DNA from 3 places in the Streptomyces sp. NPDC048496 genome. Region 2 is predicted to be linked to each of the others. Evidence: riboswitches for the same ligand, from Rfam matches in the RefSeq annotation. Region 2 holds a riboswitch; each other region holds the start of a gene.
The links. A riboswitch is a leader RNA that binds a small molecule or an ion and turns the genes downstream of it on or off. The one in region 2 is predicted to bind cobalamin.

Region 1 (9,325 bases), on a different contig from region 2:
GAGGGGAATCGGCCCCACATGGGTGCGCCCGGCAGTTATCTGCCGGGCGCCGCGCCGAGGTACGAGAGATCCTCACGCAGATGATGGATCACGCGTAGGCCGAATGATCCAGTCGGAGTGGATCAGCCGGCAGCGGTCAGGGAGGCCGCCCGGACCGCGGGAATCAGGCCAGGGCGACCAGGTCCCGGTAGTCCGCACCCCACAGGTCCTCGACGCCGTCCGGCAGCAGGATGATCCGCTCCGGCTGGAGCGCCTCGACCGCACCCTCGTCGTGCGTGACGAGGACGACCGCGCCCTTGTACGTGCGCAGTGCGCCGAGGATCTCCTCGCGGCTGGCCGGGTCGAGGTTGTTCGTCGGCTCGTCGAGGAGCAGCACATTGGCGGAGGAGACCACCAGGGTCGCGAGCGCCAGACGGGTCTTCTCACCGCCGGAGAGCACGCCGGCCGGCTTGTCGACGTCGTCGCCGGAGAAGAGGAACGAGCCCAGCGTCTTGCGGACCTCCACGAGGTCGAGATCCGGGGCGGCGGAGCGCATGTTCTCCAGGACCGTGCGCTCCGGGTCGAGGGTCTCGTGCTCCTGGGCGTAGTAGCCGAGCTTGAGCCCGTGGCCCTCGATGACCTCGCCGGTGTCGGGCTTCTCGGCACCGCCGAGGAGCCGTAGCAGGGTGGTCTTGCCCGCACCGTTGAGACCGAGGATGACGACGCGGGAGCCCTTGTCGATGGCGAGGTCCACGTCGGTGAAGATTTCGAGCGAACCGTAGGACTTGGACAGTCCCTCCGCCATCAGAGGGGTCTTGCCGCACGGCGAGGGCTCGGGGAAGCGCAGCTTGGCGACCTTGTCGGAGACCCGGACGGCCTCCAGGCCGGAGAGCAGCCGCTCGGCGCGCTTGGCCATGTTCTGCGCGGCGACGGTCTTGGTCGCCTTGGCGCGCATCTTGTCGGCCTGCGAGTTGAGCGCGGCCGCCTTCTTCTCGGCGTTCTGACGCTCACGCTTGCGGCGCTTCTCGTCGGCCTCGCGCTGCTGCTGGTAGAGCTTCCAGCCCATGTTGTAGATGTCGATCTGCGAGCGGTTGGCGTCGAGGTAGAAGACCTTGTTGACGACCGTCTCGACGAGGTCGACATCGTGTGAGATCACGACGAAGCCGCCGCGGTAGCTCTTGAGGTAGTCGCGCAGCCAGACGATGGAGTCGGCGTCGAGGTGGTTCGTCGGCTCGTCGAGGAGCAGGGTGTCGGCGTCCGAGAACAGGATGCGGGCCAGCTCGACGCGGCGGCGCTGACCGCCGGAGAGCGTGTGGAGCGGCTGTCCGAGCACCCGGTCGGGCAGGCTGAGCGCGGCGGCGATGGTGGCGGCCTCGGCCTCGGCGGCGTAACCGCCCTTGGTGAGGAACTCCGTCTCCAGCCGCTCGTACTTCTTCATCGCCTTCTCGCGGGTGGCGCCCTTGCCGTTCGCCATCCGGTCCTCGTTCTCGCGCATCTTGCGCAGGATCTCGTCGAGACCACGGGCGGACAGGATGCGGTCGCGGGCGAGGACGTCGAGATCACCGGTGCGCGGGTCCTGCGGGAGGTAGCCGACCTCACCGGAGCGGGTGATGGTGCCGCCGGCCGGTGCGCCCTCGCCGGCGAGGCACTTGGTGAGGGTGGTCTTGCCCGCTCCGTTGCGGCCGACGAGGCCGATGCGGTCGCCCTTGGCGATACGGAAGTTGGCGGACTCGATGAGGATGCGGGCGCCGGCGCGCAGCTCGATGCCGGAAGCGGTGATCACGGAAAAACTCCAGGGCGGTTTGGACGGCGGACGGGACGACTTCAGAGTCTCGACTCGACGCCGCTACTCATGCACAAGGAGAATTGCCATACGGGCCATTCTACTGGCGGTGTGCAACTGCTTTTCCGCATGCTCCTACGGCATTTGCCGATCACTCGCCCAGGACGCCCTCCGGCGCCGCGACTCGGCGGCGCAGCGGCAGCAGTGGTTCACCACCGGTTTCCGCAGCGGCGGCATGGCCGACTGCAACACCTTCCGGTGAGCCGGCCGCGCGGCCGGTCCGGCCACTGCCGGTGGCCGACGGCATACTGAGACGCAGATCACAATGGAGAGTGGAGAGAGGTGAGCGCCATGGCGGGCGCACCGGCCGGGGTTCCGACGATCTATCCGACGATTCTGTACGACGACGCGAAGGCCGCGATCAGGACGCTGACGGAGGGGCTGGGGTTCACCGAGGAAGCGGTGTACGAGGGCGAGAACGGCACGGTGATGCACGCGGAGCTGTCCTGCGGCAACGGCAGGGTGATGCTGGGCTCCAAGGGGCGCGGGGGGATCTTCGCCAAGGCGATGACGGATGCCGGACCGAGCGGGGTGTACGTCGTGGTGGACGAGGTCGATGCGCACCATGCGCGGGCCGTGGAGTACGGGGTGGAGATCCTGATGCCGCCCACGGATCAGGACTACGGGTCGCGCGACTACATGGCGCGTGACGCGGAGGGCAATGTGTGGAGCTTCGGGACGTACGCCCCGGGGTCCGCGGACTGACCGCGTCCGCGTCCCCGGGCGCTCCACCCTGATTCCTACGCGCCGCCGGTGTGCACCTGGAAGGCGGCCCGGCGGACGGCCTTGGCCAGCGCGGGGTCCGGATGGGCGGCGGCCAGCGCCACGAGCACCTGGACGGTGCGCGGGTGGCCGACGGCCCGGACCTCGTCCAGCAGCGCCGGGACCGTGCCCTGGACGGCGGAGTCGAGATGACGGACCAGCAGTGCCGTCTCGCCGTGGTCGGCGACGGCCGCCGCGGTGTCGACCCAGAGCCAGGTGGCTTCCTCGCGGCTGAGGAGCTCCTGGGCGTCCTCGGGGTCGGCTCCGTCGTACTCGGCCAGCCAGAGCAGCGCGTAGGGGCGCAGCGACGGGTCGGTGACGACGGAGCGCACCACCGGCTCGGCGGGGGCCCCGACGACCCGGAGCGCCTCGAAGGCGAGTCCGCGCAGCAGCGCGTCCTCACCGCGGGCGACGGCGAGCAGTTCGGCGACGGCGCTGCCGACGGGACGGGCGGCCAGCCAGGCCCGGTATTCGGCGCGGGCCGGTCCGGGGGTGAGCCGGGCACAGCCGAGCAGCATGTCGGCGGCGGACTGCTCGATGTTCCCTGCCGGGCTCTGGGCGGCGACGCAGATCTGTTCCAGTTTGACCCAGACCGCCCAGTTGCCGAGCGGGGTGAGGGTGGCATGACCGGCGCCGAGCGTGAGTGCGCCGACGGCGGCCAGCCCCTCCAGTGCCCAGTCGAGGAGCAGCGCGACCAGGGCGGCGGGGTGCGCGGTGAGAGCGGGTGCCGCCGGTTCGGCCGGCGCCTGCGGTCCGTACGGCACCTCGCAGCGCTCCTCGTGGAGTTCGGCGACGCGCTGGCCGAGGAGATCGAGGAGGGCGGGCACGGTGACCGGGCCCGCCGAGAGCTGCAGGAGAGAGAGCACCTGGGGTACGGCCTCGACGGCTTCGGCGACCGCGGTGGACTCGATGTCCTCGGGCGCCGGGTGGACGAGCGACCAGGCGTCGAAGAGCGCCACCCAGCCACGGAGCACGGCGGAGTCGTCGCGGTCCCAGGCGCGCAGCCGCCAGCCGGGGCGTGCGGTCTCGCCGTGGAGTTCGACGAGGCCGGCCAGGCGGGCCCGGTCCCAGCCGGAGCGGACCTGCGCCGGGGACAATTCCAGTGCGGTCGCAGCCCGTTCGAGAGCGTGGGCGGCGAGCGGGGCCGTGCCGGGGCTCGCGCCGTCGGCGGCCCAGCGGGCGATCCGTACGGCGTCGGCGAGCGCGGCCCTGGCCTGGCGGGCCAGTTCCGCACGGGGCGGGGTGCCCTCGGGCGGGCGGGGGGCCGGCCTGGTGCGCCGGGTGGTCACGGCCTTGCGGGCGGTGGCAAGGGGTCGCGGGCGGACAAGTCGCAGCCTGGAGTCGCGCGGGGTACGGGACGTCACGGGGAGCAGTCTTGCCTCTGACGGCCCGAAAGCCCAAACGGAACCCGGATTCGCGGCAGCAGGGGGCTGCCGGCCCGGACGGTTCCAACCGGCCGATCCCTCGCATCAGCTCACATCAGGGGCGTGAGGAAGCGTCGCAGGGCCTCTTCGTAGCGGGCCGGATCGGCATTCCACATCGCCGCATGCGGAGCCTGCGGTACGGGATGCAGGGCGACCAGGTCGGGACGGCGCTCGGCGAGCTTCCGGCTCGGCTGCCAGGGGGCCAGGGTGTCGGCGGGGCCGTGGAAGATCAGCGTCGGGACGTGCAGGGCCTGCGGGAGGGAGGCGTCGAGGAGCCGGGAGCCGCGCAGACCGGTCTGGCCCTGGGCGGCGCGCAGGGCGAGCGGCAGCAGCGGGGACGGGACGCCGCGGGCGGTGGCCAGGGCACGCAGGGTGGTGGCCCAGTCGAGCACCGGGGAGTCCAGGACGAGGCCGCAGATCCGCGTGCGGAGCGCGGAGTTGACGGCCGCGTGCAGGGCCATGGAGGCGCCGGTGGACCAGCCGTGCAGGACGACCTTCTCGGCGCCGTACCGCACGGCGAAGCGGACGGCCGCGTCCAGGTCGCGCCATTCGGACTCGCCGAGGTGGGCGAGTCCGTCCGGGGAGCGCGGGGCTCCGGGGTCGCCGCGGTAGGCCAGGCCGAGGACCGGCAGCCGCAGGCCGTGCAGGAACTCCATGATGTTCATGGGGTGTTCGCGGGTGGTGCCGAGGCCGTGCACGGTGATGACCCAGGTGTCCCGGGGGCCGGGCACGAACCAGGCGGGCAGGATGCCGAGCTCACCGGGGATCTCGACGTCCTCGTGGTCGAGGCCGAGGGCCGTACCGGGGTCGCCGCTGTACAGCGCGGGGGTGATCCGGACCTGGGCGCCGGGTTCCAGGCTGCCGTCATTGACGCGTTCCAGTCTGCGTACGACGGCGTCGGGGGCGTGCGGTGCGTGCTCGATCACCGGGCCGACGACGGCCTGGACACCGTCGCCCACCAGTCCGTACATACCCGGCCGGAGCGCGGCGAAGGAGCGGGTCAGTGTGACCTGCCCGGCCGCCGTGGCGTGCACGGTGAGTTTCCGGTCTGCGGGGAGCGGACGTCCGGACGGCGCTCTCAGGGCGGCGTGGCTGGCGTACCGGCCGGCCACGACCGCTGCCGCGCCGACGCCGAGGACGGTGGTGACGGCTGCTGCCGCCGCTGTTGCCGGGCGCACTGCTTCAGTGTCGGGGGGTGTGCCGCGCCCTGCCAGTGGACGGGGGCCGTCCGGTGGCTCGCCGGGGCTCCCGGTCAGCCGGGTTGTCCGTACCCCTTCAGGGCGTCCTGCACGTCGCGCAGCTGAGCGAGGGAGAGCAGGGACGGGGTGTGGCCGGGTACGGAGCTCGCGGTGAGCCAGAGCCTGCACATCCATTCCAGCTGGGCGGTGCGGTCGTAGGCCTGGTCGAGGGTGGATCCGTAGGTGACGGTTCCGTGGTTGCGGAGCAGACAGCCCGTGCGGTCGCGCAGGGCGGCCAGCATGTGCTCGGCCAGCTCCTGCGTTCCGTAGCGCGCGTAGGCCGCGGTACGGACGGGGCCGCCGAGCATGGCGGCGGCGTAGTGCACCAGCGGGACCTCGGGGACGAGGGTGGAGACGGCCGTGGCGTGCACGGCGTGGGTGTGCACGACGGCGGCGGCGTCGGTGTTGCGGTAGACCGCCAGGTGGAGCGGGAGTTCGCTGGTCGGGGCGAGGGCGCCGAGCACCTGGTTGCCGTGGAGGTCGACGGCCACGGTGTCGCCGGGGCCGAGCCGGTCGTACGGCACACCGCTCGGGGTGACCAGGACGAGGTCGCCGACCCGCGCCGACACATTGCCCGAGGTGCCGACGACCAGGCCCTCCGTCGCGGTCCTGCGGGCGGTGGCGACGACACCGTTCCAGGCCTGCTCGATCGCGTCGCGTGCGTCGTTCGCATCGCGCCCGCCGTGCCCGTTGTGCCCGTTGTGTGCGTCCTCGCGGTGATCGCTCATGGGGGAATCCTGTCAGCGGGGCCGCCGCGGCAGGAGACCTCGGGTGACCCACATCTCTTTTCGGAGGTTTCCCGGCGTCGGACCACGGGGCGTGAAGCGGGGCGGGAGGGGCGAAATCCGGCCACGACAGGCACTGCGCCCCGCATCGGCTGTCGGTGACCCGACAAAAAGAATGGCTCAACTCCGCTTGGAGTCACCACAGGGCCCCGCCCAGTTCATCTTCCGTTCACCCAGGTTGCCTACGTTCCACGTGCCAATGACGTCGAACGATTGCCTGGGTAAATGGAACACATCACGCTGCTACTCGCGATTGTGATCGTGACAGCTCTAGTGTTCGATTTCACGAACGGTTTCCATGACACCGCGAACGCGATGGCGACCACCATCTCGACCGGTGCTCTCAAACCCAAGACAGCGGTGGCCATGTCCGCCGCTCTCAACCTCGTCGGCGCGTTCCTGTCGGTGGAGGTCGCCAAAACGATCTCCGGCGGGATCATCAATGAGGACGGGCTGCGGACAGAAGTCATCTTCGCGGCCCTCGTCGGCGCCATTCTGTGGAATCTGCTGACCTGGCTGGTCGGCCTGCCGTCCAGTTCGTCCCACGCACTTTTCGGCGGCCTGATCGGCGCCGCGGTGATGTCGGCGGGCTGGTCCTCGGTCGACGGCGGAACCGTCGTCACCAAGGTGCTGCTTCCCGCGGTCGCCGCCCCGGTCGTCGCCGGTCTCGCCGCACTGCTGGCGACCAGGCTGACGTACCGGATCGGCGGCGGGATCCGTAACGACGCCCAGGAGAAGGCCACCGCCAAGGGCTACCGGGCCGGCCAGATCGCCTCGGCCGGACTGGTCTCGCTCGCCCACGGCACCAACGACGCGCAGAAGACCATGGGCATCATCACCCTGGCCCTGGTCACCGGTGGCGTCCTGTCCCCTGGCTCGAACCCGCCGGTCTGGGTCATCGTCTCCGCCGGTCTGGCCATCGCGCTCGGCACCTACCTGGGCGGCTGGCGCATCATCCGCACCATGGGCAGCGGCCTCACCGAGCTCAAGCCGCCGCAGGGCTTCGCCGCCCAGACCAGCGCGGCCACGGTCATCCTGGCCTCCTCGCACCTCGGCTTCTCCCTCTCCACCACCCAGTCCTGCTCCGGCGCCGTGATGGGTGCGGGTCTGGGCCGCCGGGGCGGTGTGGTCCGCTGGTCCACCGCGACCCGGATGTTCGTCGCCTGGGGTCTGACCCTGCCGGCCGCGGGTCTGGTCGGCGCGGGCGCGGAGTTCCTCACCAAGCAGGGCACCTGGGGTGTCGCCGTCGTCGCCGTCCTGCTCGTCGCGGGCTCCGGAGCGATCTGGCTGCTGTCCCGGCGCAAGCCGGTCGGGCACGACGATGTCGCGCCCACCGGCGAGGTCGCCGAACCGGCGGGTGTCATCACCACCGCCATCGCGGCCGTCACCCCGCCGCCGCCCGCCGGGGCGGCCGCGGTCGCCCCGGCAGTGGACACGACCACGGACCTCAAGACCACCATCCCGGCCCAGCCCGGAACCGTCGCCGCCGATCCGGCGCGGCCCGCCACGGTGTAAGGACAGATCACCATGAACATCGACTGGGCAGCCCTCGGCTCCGTTTTCGGCGTCTCGCTCGTCGTCACCGTCGCACTGGTGGGCCTCTTCACCCTGGGCATCGTCGGCCTCTCCAAGCAGCCGGAGCCGGCCGCGCAGGGCGGCTCCACCGGAGGCTCCCTGGTGCTCGCCCGCGCGGGCGCGTACCTCTGCTTCGGGCTCTGCGCGGCCTCGGTCGCGTACGGGATCTATCTGATCGTCGCCTGAGCCCCTTCCCGCACTCCCTCATCGGGCCGGACACACCTCGCGTGTGTCCGGCCCGATGTGCGTCTGCGCACACTGCACCGCCGCAGGTCAACGCCAGGTTGACGGGCGTTCGCGGAGCGTGGTGGACTGCCGGAGCCATTTACGGCGACAGCAGAGGAAGCCGGTGCGAATCCGGCGCGGTCCCGCCACTGTCACCGGGGAGCAGTCCCCCACACCGGAAGTCACGGCCCGCGCATGCGGGCTGGAAGGCCGGGGGAACTGCGGATCCGGGAGCCAGGAGACTCTCGCCGCCGGTCACGTCGAACCAGGGCGCGGACCCTGAGTGAGGACATATCGCCATGCCCGGCTGCCGTGCGTCCGCCGTTTCTGTGCCGCTCTCACCAGGAGCCGGCTGTACCAGGGTCCTTCGAGGCAGCGCGGCCGGCTGAGCCGTGCGAGCCGACCGCATCTTCGCGTACGGCGCCGCCGCCGGCCTGATCGGCGATCTGCTGCTCGGCGATCCCCGCCGGGGGCATCCGGTCGCCGCCTTCGGGCGGGCCGCGGCGGGCGTCGAACGGCGTCTGTGGCGCGACCACCGCGGGTGGGGCACCCTGCACACCCTGGTCTGCGCCGGAGGCGCTGCGGGTGGAGCCACGCTGGCCGCCCATGCCGTACGCCGTCATCCCGCCGTCTCCGTCGCCCTGACCGCGGCCGCCACCTGGTCCGTCGTCGGCGGCACCTCGCTGGGTCGCGAGGCGCGCGCCATCGGCGGCGCGCTCACCGCCGGTGACATCGAGCTGGCCCGGGAGCGCCTCCCCCATCTGTGCGGGCGCGACCCGCACTCCCTCGACGGGCCGCAGATCGCGCGCGCCGTGGTGGAGTCCGTGGCCGAGAACACCTCGGACGCGGTGGTGGGTGCCCTCGTGTGGGGCGCGCTGGGTGGCGTGCCCGGACTCGTCGCCTACCGCGCCGTCAACACCCTCGACGCGATGGTCGGGCACAAGTCGCCCCGCCATCTGCGCTACGGCTGGGCCTCGGCCCGCCTGGACGACGTCGCGGGCTGGCCCGGCGCCCGGCTCACCGCCGCGCTCGCCGTGGTTGCCGGGGGGCAGCCACGTCGAGCGCTGCGGGCCTGGCGGGCGGACGCGGGCAGGCATCCGAGCCCCAACGCGGGTCCGGTGGAGGCCTCGTTCGCGGGGGCGCTCGGCGTACGGCTCGGCGGGACCCTCGCGTACGGCGGGCGTGTCGAGCACCGGCCGGTACTGAACGGCGCGACCGGCCGTGCGGTGGAGACCGGGGACATCGAGCGCGCGGTGCGGCTGTCGCGCCGGGTGGGGGTGCTGGCTCTCGGCGTGTGCGCGGCGGGCCGGCTGATCGCGGGACGGTGGTCGCCCCCGGGGTGGCGTCCGGCCGCGGGACGGAGCGGGACATGAGCGGCGGACTGCTGGTCGCCGGAACCACGTCGGACGCGGGCAAGAGCGTCGTCACGGCAGGCATCTGCCGGTGGCTGGTGCGCCAGGGCGTGAAGGTCGCGCCGTTCAAGGCGCAGAACAT
Region 2 (9,325 bases):
CTGGGTCACCTCGACGCGCGCGAGCGTCGCATCATCGACATACGCTTCGGTCAGGAGATGACGCAGTCGCAGATAGGCGCGGAGCTCAGCATCTCCCAGATGCAGGTGTCGCGGCTGCTCAGCCGGATCCTGCAAAGTTCCGCAGCGGCATGTTCGTCGAGGAGTGAGCGACGACGAGTGAGCGACGACGAGTGAGGGGCGAGGATCTGCCGTTGCCCTGCCTGCCCGCCGATGTGGGGCACTACGAGGACACATTCCGCAAGGTCGACGGGGTCTGGGCTGATCGCCCCGCGCACCATGGGCCGGCGGCCGCCGGGGCCACGGAGCGCGGAGCCAGGGCGCCCGTCTCGACCGGGGACGGTCAGTCGTCGTCCTTCTCCGCGGGGCGGCCCGCGTAGTAGGTGGCGATCATGTCCTCACCGCCGTGTCCCGCCTCCTCCGCACGCGTGAACCGGTTCGCCGACGCGGCGACGAGATCCAGCGTCACCCCGGCCTGTTCGGCGGCCGCAAGGATGAGGCGGGTGTCCTTGAGCGCGGTGGACAGGGTGAAGCTCGGGGTGAGGTCGCCGGAGAGGACCGCGGCGGACTTGCCCTGGAGATACGCGGAATCCAGCGGGCCGCCCTTCATCACGTCGAGGAACGACTGCGGGTCGATTCCCAGCCCCTCCGCGAGGTTCAGGCACTCGGCGATGCTGCTCACCATGTTGATCACCCAGGTGTTGACCACGAGCTTCAGCCGCGAGGCGGCGCCCGGTGTTTCACCGACCCAGACCGTGCGCTGTCCGATCGCGTTCAGCACAGGGTTCACCGACGGGCGGACGGCGGACGGACCAGATACGAAGACCGTCAACGCACCCTGTTCCGCGGGCTGCTTGGTACCCGCAACCGGGGAGTCGAGATAGACGAGCCCCAAGTCCGCCGCCCTCTGGGCGAGTTCGGTGGTGGCGTCGATCCCGACGGTGGAGCTCTGCAGCAGGACCTGGCCGCGTTGCACTCCGGACGCCGCGGCGGTGAGCGCGGCGGCCACGGAGGGTCCGTCGTTCAGCATCGTCAGGATGACGTCGGCGCCGCGTACGGCTTCCTCCGCCGTTTCGGTGACCGTGGCGCCTTCGGCGGCGAGGGGGGCAGCCTTGGCCTGCGTACGGTTCCAGGCGCGGACGTCGAGTCCGGCGCGGAGCAGGCTCCGGGCCATCCCGGATCCCATGATCCCGGTGCCGAGGACGGCCACGGTCGGCCACTCGGGGATGGAGTTGGCAGGGGTGGACGTCATGAGAGCAAGGGTCCCTTCGTCGGCGCGTGGGCGGTTCGAGGTCAAGGGTGCCGCAGTGCGCCCTCCCGTACGGCGGTGTGCACGGCTCGGGCGAGTCGTGATCCCCACGTCGAGCGCGGGCCCGCGAACGGTTCCCCGGCCGCGCCGGGTGCAGGCTCCGGTGAGGCGATGCACACCGCGTCGGTGGGGGTGCCGGAGCAGTCGAGGCCGGCGTCCAGGAGCGCCTGGACCTTCGCCTCGGTGGCGGTCCCGACGGCATTGACCAGAGCGGCGTCGGACAGGGCCACGGGGACGGTCACGACGATATTCACCGTGCCCGGCGGCAGCGGCCCGGCGTGTCCCGCGGCAGGGTCGGCGGCCCAGCCCCGTACACCCAGACCGCTGGTGGCGGTGGCGGTCACGCCCTCGTCGTCGGCGACGGTGTACGCGGTGACATCGGCCGCGGTCATCAGTCCGGCACCGGGACCGGTGAGCGCTTCGGCGGCGGCGATCTCGGCGAGGTGCCGGTCGGGGTCGAGGCGCGGATAGCCGCCGGGCACCTGGGCGTTGAGGATCCACTCGCGCATCCCGATGCCGCCGCCGAGTACGGCACTGCTGCACACCCGCCAGCCGGGTCCGAGCCGCCAGACGAGGTGGTGCAGGGCGAGACCGTCCTCCTGCCGGGTCAGCAGCTCGCCCCGTTGTCCGGGTGGGCGGACGCGTACGGAACGGATGGTGCACCCCCGATGGCACGGCAGGACGACGGTCGGAAACGGTCTGTCGATCATATGCGGCAGGGGCGGCACCGCTCCGTGCGGATGAGACTCAGCGGGATGCGGCCGATGAGCACCGCCACGAGCGCGCCGACCACGGACGTGTTGAAAGAGTTGACGCGCCGCCGACCTCCTGGCCGGCCGAGTGACGTCGAAGCAGTCGACGTCCGGGCAAAACGGGCGCGTTCGCTCATGCTTGCAGAGGCGGCGGCGTGCCCGTGGCACGGAGACCGGTGCGGCCGGCGCGCCATTCGGCCGGACCACCCGGGGTGCCCGTCCGCAATCCCACGTACGCCTCCTCACCGTCACGACCTCACTCGAATGGCCCAACGCCGGGCTGTTCCCCCACCCCCGGCATCGCACGTCGCCGCCCCGGATGCGAGGGGCCATCGTTCCGGGCCGGGAAGTTGCATCGCCCATCCGGGTGAGGCGCGATGGAAGCCGGACGTGCCTGCCTTGGTGGAGCTGCCCACATGACGCGCGCCCGGGCGAGGAGGAACCGGTCATGGCAGCCGCTGACGGTTTCACGGATGCCAAGGAACTCGACGGCCTGACGGTGTACGACCCCAGAGGCGAGAAGGTCGGCACCGTGGGGCGGGTGTATCTCGACGACGCCACCGGCAGACCGGACTGGATCACGGTGAAGACCGGCCTGTTCGGCATGAAGGAGAATTTCGTGCCCCTGGACGGCGCTCGCCGAGTGGGCTCCGATCTGCACATTCCCCATCCGAAGGACCGAGTGAAAGGCGCCCCGAGGGTGGACGCGGATGCGCATCTCTCCGTCTCCGAGGAGGAGGAGCTCTACCGTCACTACGGCCTCACCGGGTGAGTTCCACGGCAGGTCCCGGCGAGCGGGCAGGCACGGCTCCCGGGAGCGGACAGGCCAGGGGCGGGCCCGCACCGTGCCGGGTTCCGCCTCCTGCTTTCGTATGTACGGCTACTCCGCCCGTCCGGGCAGAAACCGCACCGAGGGCCGCCCGTCCGGGCCGTCCTGGGTGACCACCGAGCGTACCCGGTACACATCCGCGATGAGTTCCTCGGTGATCACCTCCGCCGGGGTACCCGCAGCCACCACCCGCCCCTCCTTCATGACGACGATCCGGTCGCAGAACATCGCGGCCAGATTGAGGTCGTGCAGGGCGATGACGCCGGTGACGGGCAGCGAGGTGACCAGGGACAACAGCTCCAGCTGGTGCTGGATGTCGAGATGGTTCGTCGGCTCGTCCAGCAGCAGTTCGCGCGGCTGCTGCGCCAGTGCGCGGGCGATCTGGACACGCTGGCGCTCGCCCCCGGAGAGCGTGTGCCAGGACTGGTCGCTGCGTTCGGCGAGGCCGGTGCGTTCCAGTGCCTCGCGTATCGCGTCTTCGTCCGCGCGGCTGGACGCCGACCAGGCACGGCGGTGCGGAATGCGGCCGAGCCCGACGACGTCCCGGACTCGCAGCTCGACCTGGGTGTCGGCATGCTGGTCGACCACGGCGACCCGCTGCGCGACGGTGCGCCGGCTGATCGCGGCGAGCAGTTCGCCGTCGAGCGTCACCACGCCCGCCGCCGGCGCGAGGACCCCCGCGAGTACCCGCAGCAGAGTGGACTTGCCTGACCCGTTGGGGCCGAGGAGTCCGACGGTCGCGCCGGGCGGCGGGACGAGGGAGACCCCGTCGAGGACGAGACGGCCGCCCGCCTCCCGGGACACCCGCTGGGCGCGCAGACCTGCGGCGGTGCCGATGGATGTCATGTGGTCCTCCGGGTGCGGTACAGGACCAGAACGAACGCGGGTACGCCGATGAGAGCGGTGACGACGCCCACCGGAACCTCCTGCGGATCGAGGACGGTCCGGGCGAGCGTGTCGACCCAGACCAGGAACACCGCCCCGGCCAGCGCGGTGACCGGTAGCAGCCGCCGGTGCCCGGAGCCGGTGAGCGCCCGGGCGGCATGGGGCAGCACCAGCCCGACGAAGCCGATGGCACCCGCCGAGCTGACGAGCGCGGCGGTCAGCAGCGCGGTCGTGCAGAGCAGCACGATCCGGGTGCGGCCGACATCGACTCCCAGGGCGGCGGCCGCGTCCTGACCGAAGGCGAAGGCGTCGAGCGTACGGGCGTGGCCCAGAGAGATCAGCAGGGTCACGACGAGCACGGTGAAGCAGACCCACACATCGGTCCAGCCGACCCCGCTGAGCGAGCCGAGCAACCAGAACAGCACGCCTCGGGTCTGCTCGGCGTCGGCCGAGGTCATCACCACGAAGGAGGTCAGCGCGGAGAACAGCTGCATGGCCGCGACGCCGGAGAGGACGACCCGGTCCGTCGTACCGCCGAGGGTATGACTGAGCAGCAGTACCAGGGCGAACGAGCAGAGCGCCCCGATGAACGCCCCGGTCGAGATCGACACCGCTCCCCCGCCCACCCCGAGTACGACGACCACGACCGCGCCCGTCGACGCCCCGGAGGAGACGCCGAGGACGAACGGGTCGGCGAGCGGGTTGCGGAGCAGGGACTGCATGACCGTGCCGCACACCGCGAGTCCGGCGCCGCACACGGCGGCGAGCAGAGTACGGGGCATGCGCAGGTTCCAGATGATGCCGTCCCGGATCGGGGTGAGCCGCGAGTCGCCCACCCCGAGATGGGCGGCCACCGCGGACCAGACGTCGGCGACGGAGATCCGGGCGGGGCCGATGGTGATGGCGACGGCGACGGACAGCGCGAGCAGGGCGACGCCCGCGGCCCACAGCACACCGTCGCGCAGCCCCCGTGCGCCACCGGCCCTGCGCTGCGTATCGGTTCCGGGTGCCTGCTCCGTACGTACCGCTGCGGCCCGTTCGGTGTCCGTCACCCGGCGAGCCCGAACGTCCGCAGGCCGGCGGCGACTTGTTCCAGACCCTCGACCGTCCGGATGGACGGGTTCATGGCCTGGCCGCTGAGCAGCACGTACCGCTTGTGCTCGACGGCGTCCATGTTCTTCGTCGCGGGATTGGACTCCAGGAACTCGATCTTCTTCGCGGCGCTCTCGGCGGTCTGTGCCCTGCGCGTCAGATCGCCGATGACCAGGACATCGGGGTTGCGGTCGGCGACGGTCTCCCAGCTGATCTGCGGCCATTCCTCATGGGTGTCGTCGAAGACGTTCTTCGCTCCGAGCTCCCTGGTGATGACGCCGGGTGCGCCGCAGCAGCCCGCCAGGTACGGGGCCTTGGAGTCGGAGAACCAGTAGAGGAGAGTGGCGTCGGAGGCGTCGATGCCGTCGGTGGCCTTCCTCACCCGCTCCCGCAGCCGGGCGACGAGCTCGTCGCCGCGCTGCTGGACGCCGAACACCTTGGCCAGGTCGCGCACTTCGCCGTAGACGCTGTCCATGGTCAGTGCTTCGGTACGCGCTCCGTCGCCGCCGCCGCTGTTGTCCTTGCCGGTGCAGTCGGCGGGCGACACGTAGGTGGGGACACCGAGCTCCTCGAACTGTTCGCGGGGGGCGACGCCGCCCTTGGCGAGGGTCGATTCGAACGAGGCGCTGACGAAGTCGGGTTCCTGGTCGAGGACCTTCTCCGACGACGGCCGGTTCTCCGAGAGGCGTGGCACCTTCGCGTTGGCCTTCTCCAGCCCCTTCATCACCGGGTCGGTCCAGGTGGCCGTGGCCGCCAGCCGGTCGGCGAGGCCGAGGGAGAGCAGGATCTCCGTCGATCCCTGGTCGACGGAGACGGCGTGGTGCGGTGCGGCTTCGACGGTGACGGTGCGGCCGCAGTTCCTGAGCGTCACCGGATAGCCTTCGCCACCGGCTGACTTGGGTGTGGAGTCGTCGGTCCCTCCGCCGCACGCGGTCAGCAGGAGGAGTGCCGCCGAGAGCAGGGCGGCGGCGCGGGCAGGGCTGGCTATGGACGGCACGGAGTCCCTCTGCGTCTCAGGGCCCATGCGCGGAGCCCGCTGTACGGAGTGCTGCCGCCCGGTACCGGGCGGCAGATGCCAGCAGGTCTTCGGACTCGGGTTCCTTCGGACGGGACGCCTTCCCAGGACACCCGTGGATGTCCCAGTGGCCGTGGCCCCGCCCGTCCCCCTCACCGCTGCGCGTCAGCTCCGGATTCGCACCGGATTCCCTGACCCCTACGTGGAGTTTGACTGGCTTCGGCAAGCTATCACGCTGCGCCGCGCGGCCCGTCGGCGGTGCGGTGGGGCCAAAGGCACCCCGGCCGTACCGCCCCGGCATGCTCCGCCCCCTGCCTACGGACGCTGGAGGGCGACCACGGCGTTGTGGCCGCCGAACCCGAAGGAGTGGCTCACGGCGCGCCGGACGGGCCGGTGGAGGGGCTGTCCGGTGACGCAGTCGATGTCGAACTCGGGCGCCGAGGCGTCCAGGTTGGCGATCGGCGGTACGATCCCGCGCTGCAGCGTGAGGATCGTCAGCCCCGCCTCGATGGCTCCGGCAGCCCCCATGCAGTGGCCCAGTACCCCCTTGGGGGCGGTGACGGGTGGCCGGTGCGGGTAGGCCCGGCCGATGAGAGCGGCTTCGGTGGCGTCGCCCAGCGGTGTCGACGTGCCATGCGCGTTGACGTGTTCGACGTCCTCGGCCGCCCAGCCCGCGTCGCGCAGCGCGGCCTCGACCGCGGCCCGGGCGACGGCGCCGGACGGGTGCGGAGTGGTGGGATGGTGGGCGTCGGTGGTGGCGCCTGTCCCGGCGAGCAGCGCCCGCGGGACCGCTGCCCGGGCCCGTGCGTCGTCCGCCCGTTCCAGCACCATGACGGCGGCGCCCTCGCCCATGACCAGACCGGCGCGGTCGGCCGCGAACGGCCGGCAGAGGCGGGCCGGGTCGCCGTCCCTCGTGGCGGCGGCACCGGACCGGGCGAATCCGGTCATGGCGACCGGGAAGACAATCGACTCGGTGGCTCCGGCGATCGCGAGGTCGCACTGGCCGGTGACCAGCAGGTCCCGGGCGACGGAGAGCGCGGTGACCCCGGACGAACAGGCGGTGCACGGCGCCAGGCTGGGACCGGTCGCCCCCATCCGGATGGCGATCTCCGCCGCGGGCATGTTCGGAATGGTGAGGAGGATCCCCGTCGGCGAGGTGGCCCCCGGTCCTCGCCGGTCGAGGACGACGGCCTGTTCGGTCAGGCCCGCGGAGCCTCCGCTGCTGGTGCCGACGACCACGGCGACCCGGCTGCCGTCCCAGTCGGCCGGGTCCAGTCCGGCGTCCGCGACCGCTTCCCGCGCGGCAAGGACGGCGAACTTGACGTACCTCCCCATCCGGAAGGCCGCACGGCCGCCGACCGCTTCGTCCAGATCGATGCCCGAGACCGTGCACGCGAAGTCGATCGCGCAGCCTTCGAGTTCGGGGACGGTGCGGGCCGGTGAGATCCCGGCGCACACCCCGTCCCAGGTGGTGTCGGTGTCGTTGCCGACCGGGGTGATCATCCCCAGGCCGGTGACGGCGACGGCAGGCCTGTTCATCGGGCGCTGCTCATCGCGGGGTCGCCGCTCACCGCGGCACCGATGAACGTCGTGATGTCGGCGAGGGTGGCGTCCTTGTAGAGCTTGTCGGAGTCGGCCTCGACCCCCAGCGTCTCCTTGATGATGACGGCGAACTCGGCGACGGCGAGGGAGTCCATCTCCAGGCTGTCCATCGTGGAACCCGGAAGGATCTCTGCGGCGGGCACCTTGAAAGTGTTCGTGAGAACGTCGGTGATCTGGGGGTGAATCGCGCTCATGATCTTCCTCTTCGTTAGGTCGTGCAGGTCGCGCAGTTCATGCAGGTTCTGCCGATGCCCGGGCCGGCGGAACGCACGGTCCCGACGCCGAAGTAACTGACTCCCGATCTGCCGGTTACGCCTTGCGGCGAACCGATTCGCCAACGATCACCCGCGGCTTCGTACAGCACCGGGAGAGGACGGATGCGGTGCCCCAGTACGCCAGCAGAACGGCCCGGACTCCGAGGGCCCCGACCGCATCACGTACCCGGCACAGCTGCCCGGCGGTGCGCTCGTCCGAAGTCTTCACCGCTCTCCCTGCGCCCCGGTGGTGGTGTGCCAGGACGCCTCCGGATCGTCGTACGCATCGACGTAGTCGGCGCCCGCGATGGGCCAGTCCGCGAAGACCTCGTCCGGCAGCGCGAAGGACTCGATCAGGGTGGGCAGATACCCGGCGACGGCGGCGATGAGCTGCTCGACGGCGTCCGGCAGGGCGTTGACCTGATCAGTGGTCAGATGACCGGCGGCAAGCAGATCGCCGCTGTTGCGGGCCACCCACCGGAGAGCGAACAGCCGCTCCAGTTCGGCCAGCCTCTCGCGGCCAGGACCTTCGGGCAGTTCTGCGACCGCCTCCGCGTACGCCTCGGCCGCCTGTCGGCGGGCGTGCGCCTCGACGCCCCGCAGGGCGGGCCCGGACGCCGCGTTCCACCGCGCCAGCGGATCACCGTGCGCTGCGCTGCTCATCCGCTCCCTGGCGCGGGCGAACCAGATGACCTCCACCTGCGCATGCAGCCACCCCAGGAACCGGGGGTCGGTGAGCTCTCCGGTCGCCCGGTCCGAGGTGCCGCCGTCCGCGGCCGGTGAAGCGGCGAAGACCATTTCCGCGGCGGCCTTGGCGTGGATGGCCAGGTTGTCGCCCTCGGCGGTGATCACCGCCTCCACGCCGGTGATCAGATCGGTCATGCCGTTGTTCTCCAACAGCGCCTGTGCTCCGCACCGTTCGCGGCACTCGACGACAACTGCGCGGGCCTGCCAGGTGATCCACCCCTTCGCGACGGCGACCAGCCGCTCCGCCTCGGCCCGTCCCGTCTCCGTGCCGGTCCCGAGCTGTTCCTCCCAGCGGTCGAGGGCCCTGCGGTGCAGCAGGCTCATCGCGAACACCGTGGCCATGGCCTCGGCGAGCGGGCCGTGATGGCTGCGATGGGCGATCACCCGCACCCGTTCCGTGGTGCGCGGCCCGGAGATCTGCCGATGGCCCCCGTAGCGCACGGCGACGGCGAGCGTCGCGCGCGCGGAGCCGACCGCGCAGGCGCTCATGGAGATCTTGCCGACCGTGACGCGTGCGATCGAGGTGAGGAAGCGACGCCTGCGGTTGGGCAGAACGCTGCTGAACTCCCCGTCGTCGCCGATCCGTCCGTGCTCACCACCGAGCAGTGCGTCACGCCCCACGAAGACGCGGTCGAAGGAGGTCAGACAGTGGTCGACGGGGCTGCCCAGGCGCGCCGGCAGCCTGCGGACGCGTACCCCCGGGAGAGCGTGGGTGTCGTCGGTGAGCGGCACCAGAAAGAGAAAGACGCCGTGGTCGGCGCCGTCGGCGAGCAGGCGCGCCGCGACCAGTCCGGTCTTGGGGCCGCCGGCCGGACTGGTGTT
Region 3 (9,325 bases), on a different contig from region 2:
GTCGAGAGGGTGCCGTCCCCCCGGTCGCAGGCCGGGATCTGCACCCAGGAGTCGCGGGGGAAGGACACGGCGGTCGCCCACTCCCCGCTCTTGCTGGTGTGTACGAGCATCAGGGTGTCCGACTGCATCGTCGTCAGCCCCTTGCCGTAGGCGTCGCCCAGTCCTTTGCGGCTGTCGGAGCCGATGACCAGGATGTTCTGGCCGCCCTTCGCCGCCGGGGGGCGGTTGTCGCCGAGGTCCTTCTTGACGTCGGCGCCGTGGATGTTGCCGTTGAGCCGGCTGTAGAACCAGCCTCCCGCGGTGGCCGTTCCGAGGATCAGCACGGCCACCGCCCCCGCTGTCCAAGGGCCCAGCCGCCTTTGGGGCCTGCGCCTGCGTCGCCCACGGGTTCGGGGCGCGGGCTCGGTGGGTGGGGTGCTGCTGTGTTTTGCCGTCACGGGGGTGACGCTCCTCGATGCGTGTGCCAGGCACAGGGAAGATGCGGACGGAACGGCCGCGCGGGCCGGTCGAGCACAGAACCGGGGGTGCTGCTGTGCGCGATGCCCGCACCCGGAGATCGGAGCGGGTGCGGGCATCGTACGCACCAGTGGCAGGGGTCGGGCCAGGATCAGGACGAGGCCGATCGCGAAGACCAGGTAGAAGCCTGCCGCGATGGCGAGGCGGGCCGGGGTGAGGGCTTCGGCGCCGGACGGAAGGGCAGGAGGTCGGCGGGCAAGCCGCAGGTGTGCTGCTCGATCTCGCTCCGCATGGACGGGTCGCGTCGGCGCCGTGTGCGGACCGGGGGCCTCCCTGTTCTGCACCTGCTTGACTGTGCGTCAGATCATCATGGGACCCAGGGCCCGAGAGGCCCTAGTCCTCCGGCGGGAAGACCACCTCGCCCGAATCGGCCAGCGTCAGCGTGATCGCTTCGACGGGACATCCTTCCGCCGCCGCGAGCACCCGCTCATTGGCGTCGGTCTCCGGAGCGCCCGGGTGGGACTGCCGGGCGGAGTCCAGCCGGAATCCGTCCGGAGCGTGGTTCACGCACATCCCGGAGCCGATGCAGACGCTCCGGTCGACCTCCACATGCCAGCGGTCCCCCATCACGCCTCCTGCGGGCCGGGCTGCGCGGGCCGGTACCCGGCGGGCAGATGGATCATCTTGTGCTCGAAGTACTCGCCATAGCCCTCGGGTCCGAACTCCCGCCCCAGGCCGGAGTTCTTGTAGCCGCCGAACGGACCGAGCATGTCGAGACTGAAGGTGTTGACGCTGTACGTGCCCGTCCTCACCCGGCGGGCGATGTCGATGCCGCGCTCGGTGTCGGCGGTCCAGACGCTGCCGCTGAGCCCGTACTCGGAGTCGTTGGCGATCTTCACCGCCTCCGCCTCGTCGCCGTACGGCAGCAGGCAGATGACCGGTCCGAAGATCTCCTCGCGGGCGATGCGCATGGAATTGTCGACGGATCCGAAGAGGGTCGGCTCGACGTACCAGCCGCGCTCCTGGGAGACCGGGCGGCCGCCGCCCGTCAGGACCTTGGCGCCCTCCTCCTGACCGATCCGGATGTAGTCGAGGGAGCGCTGCTGCTGGCGCTGCGCGACCAGGGGGCCGAGTTCGGTGGCGGGGTCGAGCGGGTCACCGACCTTCAGCGCACCCGCTGCGGCGGCGAACGCCTCGGCGGTCTCGTCGTAGCGGGAGCGCGGGACGAGGATGCGGGTCTGGGCGACGCACGCCTGGCCGTTGATCATCCAGGCGAACGGGACGATGCCGGCGACGGCCGTGTCCAGATCGGCGTCGGGAAGGATGACAGCGGCGGACTTGCCGCCGAGCTCCAGGGTGACACGGGTGAGGTTCCGGGAGGCGACCTCCATGACCCGGCGGCCCGCCGCGACCGAGCCGGTGAACGAAACCTTGTCGACGCCCGGATGGCCGACCAGGTACTCGCTCACCTCGCGGTCCGCCGGAAGGATCGACAGTACCCCTTCGGGGAGCCCGGCCCCGGCGGCGATCTCGGCCAGGATGTAGGCGTCCAGGGGCGATTCGGGCGAGACCTTGAGTACGGCGGAGCAGCCTGCCAGCAGCGCGGGGGCGAGCTTGGCGGCGGCGGTGAACTGCGGGACGTTCCACGGCACGACGGCCGCGACCACCCCGACCGGCTCCCGGCGCACCAGCAGCGGTCCGAGGACGCCGTCGCGGCGCTCCTCGTACGGGAAGGTGCGGGCGACGGTGATCGCCGCGTCCCACACCATCATCGCGGCGAGCGCCTGCACCATCACGCTGGAGCTGTACGGAGTTCCGTTCTCGGAGCTGATGACGCGGGCGATCTCCTCGTACCGCACGGCGAACGCGTCCTTGATCCGCGTGATCACCTCGATCCGCTCGTCCAGCGACGCGCGCGGCCAGGGCCCTTCGTCGAAGGCCCGGCGGGCAGCGGTGACGGCCCGGTCCACATCGGCTTCGCAGGCGTGCGGCACCCTGCCGATGACCTGCTCGGTGTGGGGCGATATCACCTCGATGACGTCCTGGCCGAGCGGATCGACCAACTCCCCGCCGATGAACAGTTTTCCGTGTTCCACAAGCTCGGTCATGGCTGCTGCCTCCCGCGACCCGGCACGTACCGACTCCGCACCTGACTTCATACCTGACTCTGTGTCAGAACTGATACCAGTTCCAGTTCCAGGAGTCCACGCATCGGACATCCCCCACGAGACCGGCGTGATCCGAGAGGCGTCGGCGCCCCGCCCTGGCGAACGCTCCGCGGCGGGGCTCGCGGCACATCTTTACCTTCGATCCGCAGCGACCGGGGGAACTGCCGTCCTTCGCGGACCCGTTGATCCGAAGCAGATAGTCGTCCTGGGCTACTAGTGGAACGAGTTCTCGTTACAGTGGGCGTGGCGCAGCGCGGCCGCGGGCCGGGTCGGGAGAGGGGAAGCCCCATGACACAGGTGACCGAGCACGGCGGCGGCGTGTGGTCCATCAAGGTCCCGATCCCGGACAACCCGCTCGGCCACACCCTGGTGCATGTCCTCGACACCGACCGCGGGCCGGTCCTCGTCGACACCGGCTGGGACGACCCCGACGCCTGGGACACCCTGGTCGCCGGAGTCGCCGCCGTCGGTGTGGACATCGCCGGCATCCACGGCGTGGTCATCACCCACCACCATCCCGACCACCACGGACTCTCCGGACAGGTCCGCGAGGCCTCGGGGGCGTGGATCGCGATGCACGCCGCGGACACCGCGATCGTCCGCCGCACCCGTGAGTCCGAACCGGGCACCTGGCTCACCTACCTCGCGGCGAAGCTCGCCGCGGCCGGCGCACCGGAGGAGCACCTCGCCCCACTGCGCGCCGCCCGCACGGGCGGCCGGATGCGCACGCTCCCCGGACTGCGCGCCGCCCTCCCGGACCGCGAGATCGTCCCCGGCGAGCTGCTCGACCTCACGGGCCGGCGGCTCCGGGCGATCTGGACGCCGGGCCACACCCCCGGCCATGTCTGCCTGCACCTGGAGGAGGACCATCCGGCCGATCTGCCCGGCCGCGGCCGTCTCTTCTCCGGCGACCATCTGCTGCCCGGGATCAGCCCCCACATCGGGCTGTACGAGGACCCGGACGACGCGACGGTCACCGACCCCCTGGGCGACTACCTGGACTCGCTGGAGCGCATCGGCCGGCTCGGGGTCGCCGAGGTGCTGCCCGCCCACCAGTACGCGTTCACGGACGCGGCAGGGCGCGTGAGGGAACTCCTCGACCATCACGAGGAGCGGCTGACCGGGCTGCTCGCCCTGCTCACCACCCCGTTGACGCCGTGGCAACTGGCCGAGCGGATGGAGTGGAACCGGCCCTGGGAACAGATCCCGCACGGCTCGCGGAACATTGCCGTCTCCGAGGCGGAGGCTCATGTGCGCCGACTGGTGAAGCTGGGGCGCGCGGAGGCTGTGCCAGGCAGCGGGCCGGTGACGTACATCGCTGTGTGAGGCAGCCCTCCGCCCGGGGCGAGCGGGCTACCTCCCGGTAGAGTGTGCGAGTCGTCATCATGCCCGTTCAGGGGGAAGCCGGTGCAAATCCGGCACTGACCACGCAACCGTGAGCCGCTGACACAGCGGTGAGTCGGGATGCCCTGTCCGCGGTCGTGACCGGCTCGCGTCACCGGAACCCCGGTGGCCGGCACCGTCGAGGAATACGGGGCCGGAGCCTGGTGCCTGAGTGTGCCTGTGCCCGGTTCCCCACCAGGAGAGGCTCAGCCCGCCATGACCGTACGCCGCAGCGCAGCAGCGCTCGCCGCCACCGCCACCGTGCTCTGTGCGGCCGCTGCCCCGGCCGCGGTCGCGGCGCCGTCCGCCTCCCCCACCCCGTCCGTTGCGCTGCCCTCCGGGCTGTACGGCACCAAGGACCCGACGTACGACGGGGTCTGGCGGCAGTCGCTGGCCTTCCTCGCCCAGCGCGTCGAGGGGGTCGTGCCCGCGGCGAAGTCGGTGGACTGGCTGATCGCCCAGCAGTGCGCGAGCGGCGCCTACGCCTCGTACCGCGCCGATGTCTCCAAGCCGTGCGACGCCAAGACCATGCTGGACACCAACGCGACCGCCGCCGCGGTGCAGGCGCTGGCGGATGTCGGCGGGCACCGCGACATCGTCAACAACGGCGTCCGCTGGCTGAAGTCCGTCCAGAACGAGGACGGCGGCTGGGGCTACAACGCGGGCTCCCCCAGCGACGCCAACTCCACCTCGATCGTGATCGGCGCGCTGGCCTGGCAGGGCCAGCGGATCGGCGACATGACGAATCCGGGCGGCAAAACCCCGTACGACGCGCTGCTCGCGCTCGCGATCCCGTGCGGCGGCCCGGACGGCGGCGCGTTCGCGTACCAGCCCGACAAGGCCGGGAAGCTCGCCGCGAACGCGGACGCCACAGCGGCCGCCGTGCTCGGCTCGATGGGCAAGGGGCTGGCCGCCGGGGACAACGCCGCGGTCGAGGGCAAGCCGCCGGCCTGCCGGAAGGGCGACGTCGTCAAGCCGGAGCAGGCCGCCCAGAACGGCGCGTTCTACCTCGCGGGCGCCCTCGCGAAGAACGGCAACCACCTGAACCTGCCGCCGATGCCGGGCGCCGACGACACCACCCCGCAGCCCGACTTCGGCAACACCGCGGACGCGGTCGTCGCCCTGGCCTCCGCGGGCCACAAGAACAAGGCGGCCGGTGCGGTCGGCTGGCTGCAGAAGAACTCCAGGAGCTGGGCCGAGGAGAGCGGCCCCGCCGCCTACGCCCAGCTGGTCCTGGCCGCGCACGCGACCGGCGCCGACGCCCGCGACTTCGGCGGCGTGGACCTGGTCCGGGCGCTGAACGCGAGCGGTCCCGCGCCCGCCGCCGTCATCACGCCCAGTGCGACCCCAAACGACTTCTCGGCCGAGGACGGCACCAGCGACGACGCCGGTCTCGGGGTGTGGTGGCTGGTCGGTATCGGTCTCGCCGCCGGTGCGGGCATCGGCTTCCTCATCAGCAGCCGCCGGAAGACCGAGCAGCCGTGAACCGAGCGGGGAATCGTGCGGGGAATGCGTTCGCCGGACGGGTGGCCGTCGCACTGCTGCTGGTGCTCGGCGCCGCTCTGACCGTGCTCGGCGCGGGCACCGCCCATGCGGCCGGCTACCGCTACTGGTCGTTCTGGGAAGGCAAGGGGTCCGGCTGGGCCTACGCCACCCAGGGCCCCTCGCTCGTCCAGCCCGACGACGGGGCGGTACAGGGCTTCCGGTTCTCCGTGAGCGAGGACTCCCAGGACTCGGCGAAACCGCGCCGCACCCCCGACTTCGCGACGGTCTGCGCGGACACCCCCGCCAAGGACAGCACCAAGCGCGTCGCGCTCGTCATCGACCCCGGCACGCCGGCGGACGCCCCGGCCGGGGAGACGCCGCCCGCGCTGCGCACCGCCTGCGCGCAGGTCGCCCCCGGGGCAAGTACCGCCGAGGCGCTCGCCTCGGTGGCCAAGCCGCTGCGCTACAGCAGCGACGCCCTGCTCTGCGCGATCTCCGGCTACCCCGCCTCGGGCTGCGGCGAGCAGGTCTCCGGCAGCGGGCACCCGGCGTCCGCCTCTCCCTCGTCCACCCACCCCGGGAACGGGCGCAGCGGTCCGTCCACCGGGATGCTCGTCGGGCTCGGTGCCGTCCTGCTGCTCGGCATCGCCGCCGTCCTGCAGGCCCGCCGCCGGCGCGGATGACCGCCTCCCCCGGCGCGGCCCGGCTCAGCCATGCACTGCGGGCGCCCGCGGCGACCCGCAGCAATGCCCTGCCCGCCGGGGCCTGGTGGCTGTGGGCGCTCGGGCTGGCCACCGCCGCGTCCCGGACCAGCAATCCGCTGCTGCTCGGGCTGCTGGTGGGCGTGGCCGGATATGTCGTGGCGGCGCGCCGTACGGACGCGCCGTGGGCGCGTTCGTACGGGGCGTTCATCAAGATCGGGCTGTTCGTCGTCGCCGTGCGGCTGCTGTTCTCCGTCTTCCTCGGCTCGCCGATCCCCGGTACGCACCTGGTGTTCACCCTCCCCGAAGTCCCGCTGCCGAACTGGGCGCAGGGCGTCAGGATCGGCGGCCGGGTCACCGCCGAGCAGCTGCTCTTCGCGCTGTACGACGGGGCGAAGCTGGCCACGCTGCTGATCTGCATCGGCGCGGCGAACTCGCTCGCCAACCCGGCCCGGCTGCTGAAGTCGCTGCCGGGTGCGCTGTACGAGGCGGGGGTCGCCGTCGTCGTCGCGATGACGTTCGCGCCGAACATGGTCGCCGATGTGGTGCGCCTGCGCACCGCACGCCGGCTGCGAGGCCGCCCGACCGGGGGCATCAGGGCCGTTCTGCAGATCGGACTGCCGGTGCTGGAGGGTGCGCTGGAGCGGTCGGTGGCGGTGGCGGCGTCGATGGACGCGCGCGGGTACGGGCGTACCGCGCAGGTCCCGCCCGCCGTCCGGCACACCACGAACGTCCTCACCCTCGGCGGTCTGCTGGGGGTCTGCGCCGGTACGTACGGCCTGCTGGCTTCGCAGGGTGCGGTCTACGGGCTGCCGCTGCTGCTCGCCGGGCTCGTCGCCGCCGCGGTTGGGCTGCGGCTCGGCGGCGCCCGCTCGGTCCGTACCCGCTACCGGCCCGACCGGTGGGGTGTACGGGCCTGGCTGGTGGCGGGGTCGGGTGCGGTGGTCGCGGCAGCGATGATCCTGGCGGGCAGCGTCGACCCGGAGGCGCTGCACCCCGGGGTCGTACCCCTGGTCGCGCCGGTGTTCCCGCTGTGGCCCGCGGCGGCGGTGCTGATCGGGTTGCTGCCCGCGGTGGTGGCGCCCGCGCCGCCCCCGGTGGGTGGTCCGGCCGACGCTGCCGTCGCGCACTCCGAGAAGGGACAGTGATGATCCGGTTCGAGCAGGTCTCGGTGCAGTTCGAGGGCACGGCGCACCCCACCCTGTCCGGCGTCGATCTGACGGTCCCGGAGGGCGAGTTGGTGCTGCTCGTCGGTCCGTCGGGGGTCGGCAAGTCGACGCTGCTGGGGGCCGTCTCCGGTCTCGTGCCGCACTTCACGGGCGGCACACTGCGCGGCCGGGTCACGGTCGACGGCCGCGACACCCGGACCCACAAACCGCGCGAACTCGCCGATCTGGTCGGCACGGTGGGCCAGGACCCGCTCTCCCATTTCGTCACCGACACCGTCGAGGACGAGCTGGCGTACGGCATGGAGTCGCTGGGGCTCGCCCCCGACGTCATGCGGCGGCGGGTCGAGGAGACCCTCGACCTGCTGGGCCTCGCCGGACTGCGCGACCGGCCGATCGCCACGCTCTCCGGCGGCCAGCAGCAGCGGGTCGCGATCGGCTCGGTGCTGACCCCGCACCCCAAGGTGCTGGTCCTGGACGAACCGACGTCCGCCCTGGACCCGGCGGCGGCCGAGGAGGTCCTCGCGGTGCTCCAGCGGCTGGTGCACGACCTGGGCACGACGGTCCTGATGGCGGAGCACCGGCTGGAACGCGTGGTCCAGTACGCGGACCAGGTCGTCCTGCTGGCGTCGCCGGGCGCCGCACCCGTGACGGGTGCGCCCGCCGACGTCATGGCCGTGTCCCCGGTCCACCCGCCGGTGGTCGCGCTGGGGCGGCTGGCGGACTGGGAACCGCTGCCGCTCTCCGTGCGCGATGCGCGACGCCGGGCGACCGGGCTACGGGAACGGCTGGCGTCGGCCGAGCCGCCGTCGGCCGTCCCGTCGGCGACGCCCGCTGCCCCGGCACCGCTGTCCGCCGCCCCGGTACGGCGTGGGCTGTTCGGACGCCGTCGCGCACCCGAGCCGGAGCCCGCTCCGGGGCTCGCGGGGGAAGCAGCCGTCCGGGCCGAGGGTCTGGGGGTGCGGCGCGGTCGCGTCGAGGCGCTGCGCCGGGTGACGCTCTCCGTCACGCCCGGCGAGACCGTCGCCCTGATGGGCCGCAACGGCGCGGGCAAGTCCACGCTGCTGGCCACCCTCGTCGGCACGGTCGAGCCCACGGCCGGCACCGTCCACGTGGGCGGCCGGGCCCCGCACCGCACGCCGCCGCGCGACATGGTGCGCCGGGTCGGGCTCGTACCACAGGAACCGCGCGATCTGCTCTACGCGGACACGGTCGCCGCCGAATGCGCGGCGGCCGACACGGACGCGGGCGCCGCGGCGGGCAGCTGCCGGGCCCTGGTCTCCGAGCTGCTGCCGGACGTACCGGACGACACCCACCCGCGCGACCTCTCCGAGGGGCAGCGCCTCGCCCTGGCACTGGCGATCGTGCTGACCGCGCGCCCCCCGCTGCTGCTGCTCGACGAGCCGACGCGTGGCCTGGACTACGCGGCGAAGGCCCGCCTGATACGCGTGCTGCGTGGTCTGGCGGCCGAGGGCCATGCGATCGTCCTGGCCACCCACGATGTGGAGCTCGCCGCCGAGCTGGCCCACCGGGTGGTGATCCTCGCCGACGGGGAGATCGTCGCGGACGGGCCGACCAGGCAGGTCGTGGTCTCGTCCCCGGCGTTCGCACCGCAGACCGCGAAGATCCTCGCCCCGCAGGAGTGGCTGACCGTGCCGCAGGTACGCGCGGCACTGGGGGTGGACGCATGACGCCCCGGGAACGGGCCGTACGAGCGGCCGGAACACCGAGGGGCCGGCGCACGGGCGACCGGCAGGCGCGGGCGGTGCGGCTCGGGCCGCGTGCGATCGCCGCGCTCCTCCTGATCAGCGCGATCGGTGTCGTCGCCATCGGCTGGCCGCTGCTGGCCGGCCCGGACTCCGGCCTCGCGCACTCCCAGGACGCGCCCTGGCTGTTCGCCGCGCTGCTTCCGCTGCTGGTCGGGGTGGTCGTCGCGACGATCGCGGACTCCGGCCTGGACGCGAAG

Region 1: another riboswitch for cobalamin. It lies ahead of ACGFSA_RS12695 (cobalamin biosynthesis protein); the one in region 2 lies ahead of ACGFSA_RS21390 (ABC transporter substrate-binding protein).
Region 3: another riboswitch for cobalamin. It lies ahead of ACGFSA_RS13150 (prenyltransferase/squalene oxidase repeat-containing protein); the one in region 2 lies ahead of ACGFSA_RS21390 (ABC transporter substrate-binding protein).

What each region holds. Positions count from the first base shown of each region.
Region 1 covers NZ_JBICXB010000009.1:121,490-130,814, reverse strand. Annotated here, with positions in the region: gene ACGFSA_RS12730 (ABC-F family ATP-binding cassette domain-containing protein) at 164-1,762, opposite strand; gene ACGFSA_RS12725 (VOC family protein) at 2,114-2,527, shown strand; gene ACGFSA_RS12720 (hypothetical protein) at 2,563-3,873, opposite strand; gene ACGFSA_RS12715 (alpha/beta hydrolase) at 4,059-5,186, opposite strand; gene ACGFSA_RS12710 (class II aldolase/adducin family protein) at 5,261-5,974, opposite strand; gene ACGFSA_RS12705 (anion permease) at 6,257-7,546, shown strand; gene ACGFSA_RS12700 (hypothetical protein) at 7,559-7,792, shown strand; cobalamin riboswitch at 7,945-8,076, shown strand; gene ACGFSA_RS12695 (cobalamin biosynthesis protein) at 8,224-9,204, shown strand; partial or broken gene ACGFSA_RS12690 (cobyric acid synthase) at 9,201-9,325, shown strand, end outside.
Region 2 covers NZ_JBICXB010000024.1:18,737-28,061, forward strand. Annotated here, with positions in the region: partial or broken gene ACGFSA_RS21360 (sigma-70 family RNA polymerase sigma factor) at 1-167, shown strand, start outside; gene ACGFSA_RS21365 (NAD(P)-dependent oxidoreductase) at 362-1,270, opposite strand; gene ACGFSA_RS21370 (adenosylcobinamide amidohydrolase) at 1,312-2,037, opposite strand; partial or broken gene ACGFSA_RS21375 (PRC-barrel domain-containing protein) at 2,528-2,845, shown strand; gene ACGFSA_RS21380 (ABC transporter ATP-binding protein) at 2,960-3,754, opposite strand; gene ACGFSA_RS21385 (FecCD family ABC transporter permease) at 3,751-4,845, opposite strand; gene ACGFSA_RS21390 (ABC transporter substrate-binding protein) at 4,842-5,882, opposite strand; cobalamin riboswitch at 5,945-6,133, opposite strand; gene ACGFSA_RS21395 (beta-ketoacyl-[acyl-carrier-protein] synthase family protein) at 6,216-7,439, opposite strand; gene ACGFSA_RS21400 (acyl carrier protein) at 7,436-7,696, opposite strand; partial or broken gene ACGFSA_RS21405 (acyl-CoA dehydrogenase) at 7,812-9,325, opposite strand, start outside.
Region 3 covers NZ_JBICXB010000010.1:23,021-32,345, reverse strand. Annotated here, with positions in the region: gene ACGFSA_RS13170 (LCP family protein) at 1-329, opposite strand, end outside; gene ACGFSA_RS13165 (ferredoxin) at 850-1,083, opposite strand; gene ACGFSA_RS13160 (aldehyde dehydrogenase) at 1,083-2,564, opposite strand; gene ACGFSA_RS13155 (MBL fold metallo-hydrolase) at 2,913-3,950, shown strand; cobalamin riboswitch at 3,982-4,116, shown strand; gene ACGFSA_RS13150 (prenyltransferase/squalene oxidase repeat-containing protein) at 4,224-5,492, shown strand; gene ACGFSA_RS13145 (SCO2322 family protein) at 5,534-6,175, shown strand; gene ACGFSA_RS13140 (energy-coupling factor transporter transmembrane component T) at 6,172-7,341, shown strand; gene ACGFSA_RS13135 (ABC transporter ATP-binding protein) at 7,341-9,050, shown strand; gene ACGFSA_RS13130 (ECF transporter S component) at 9,047-9,325, shown strand, end outside.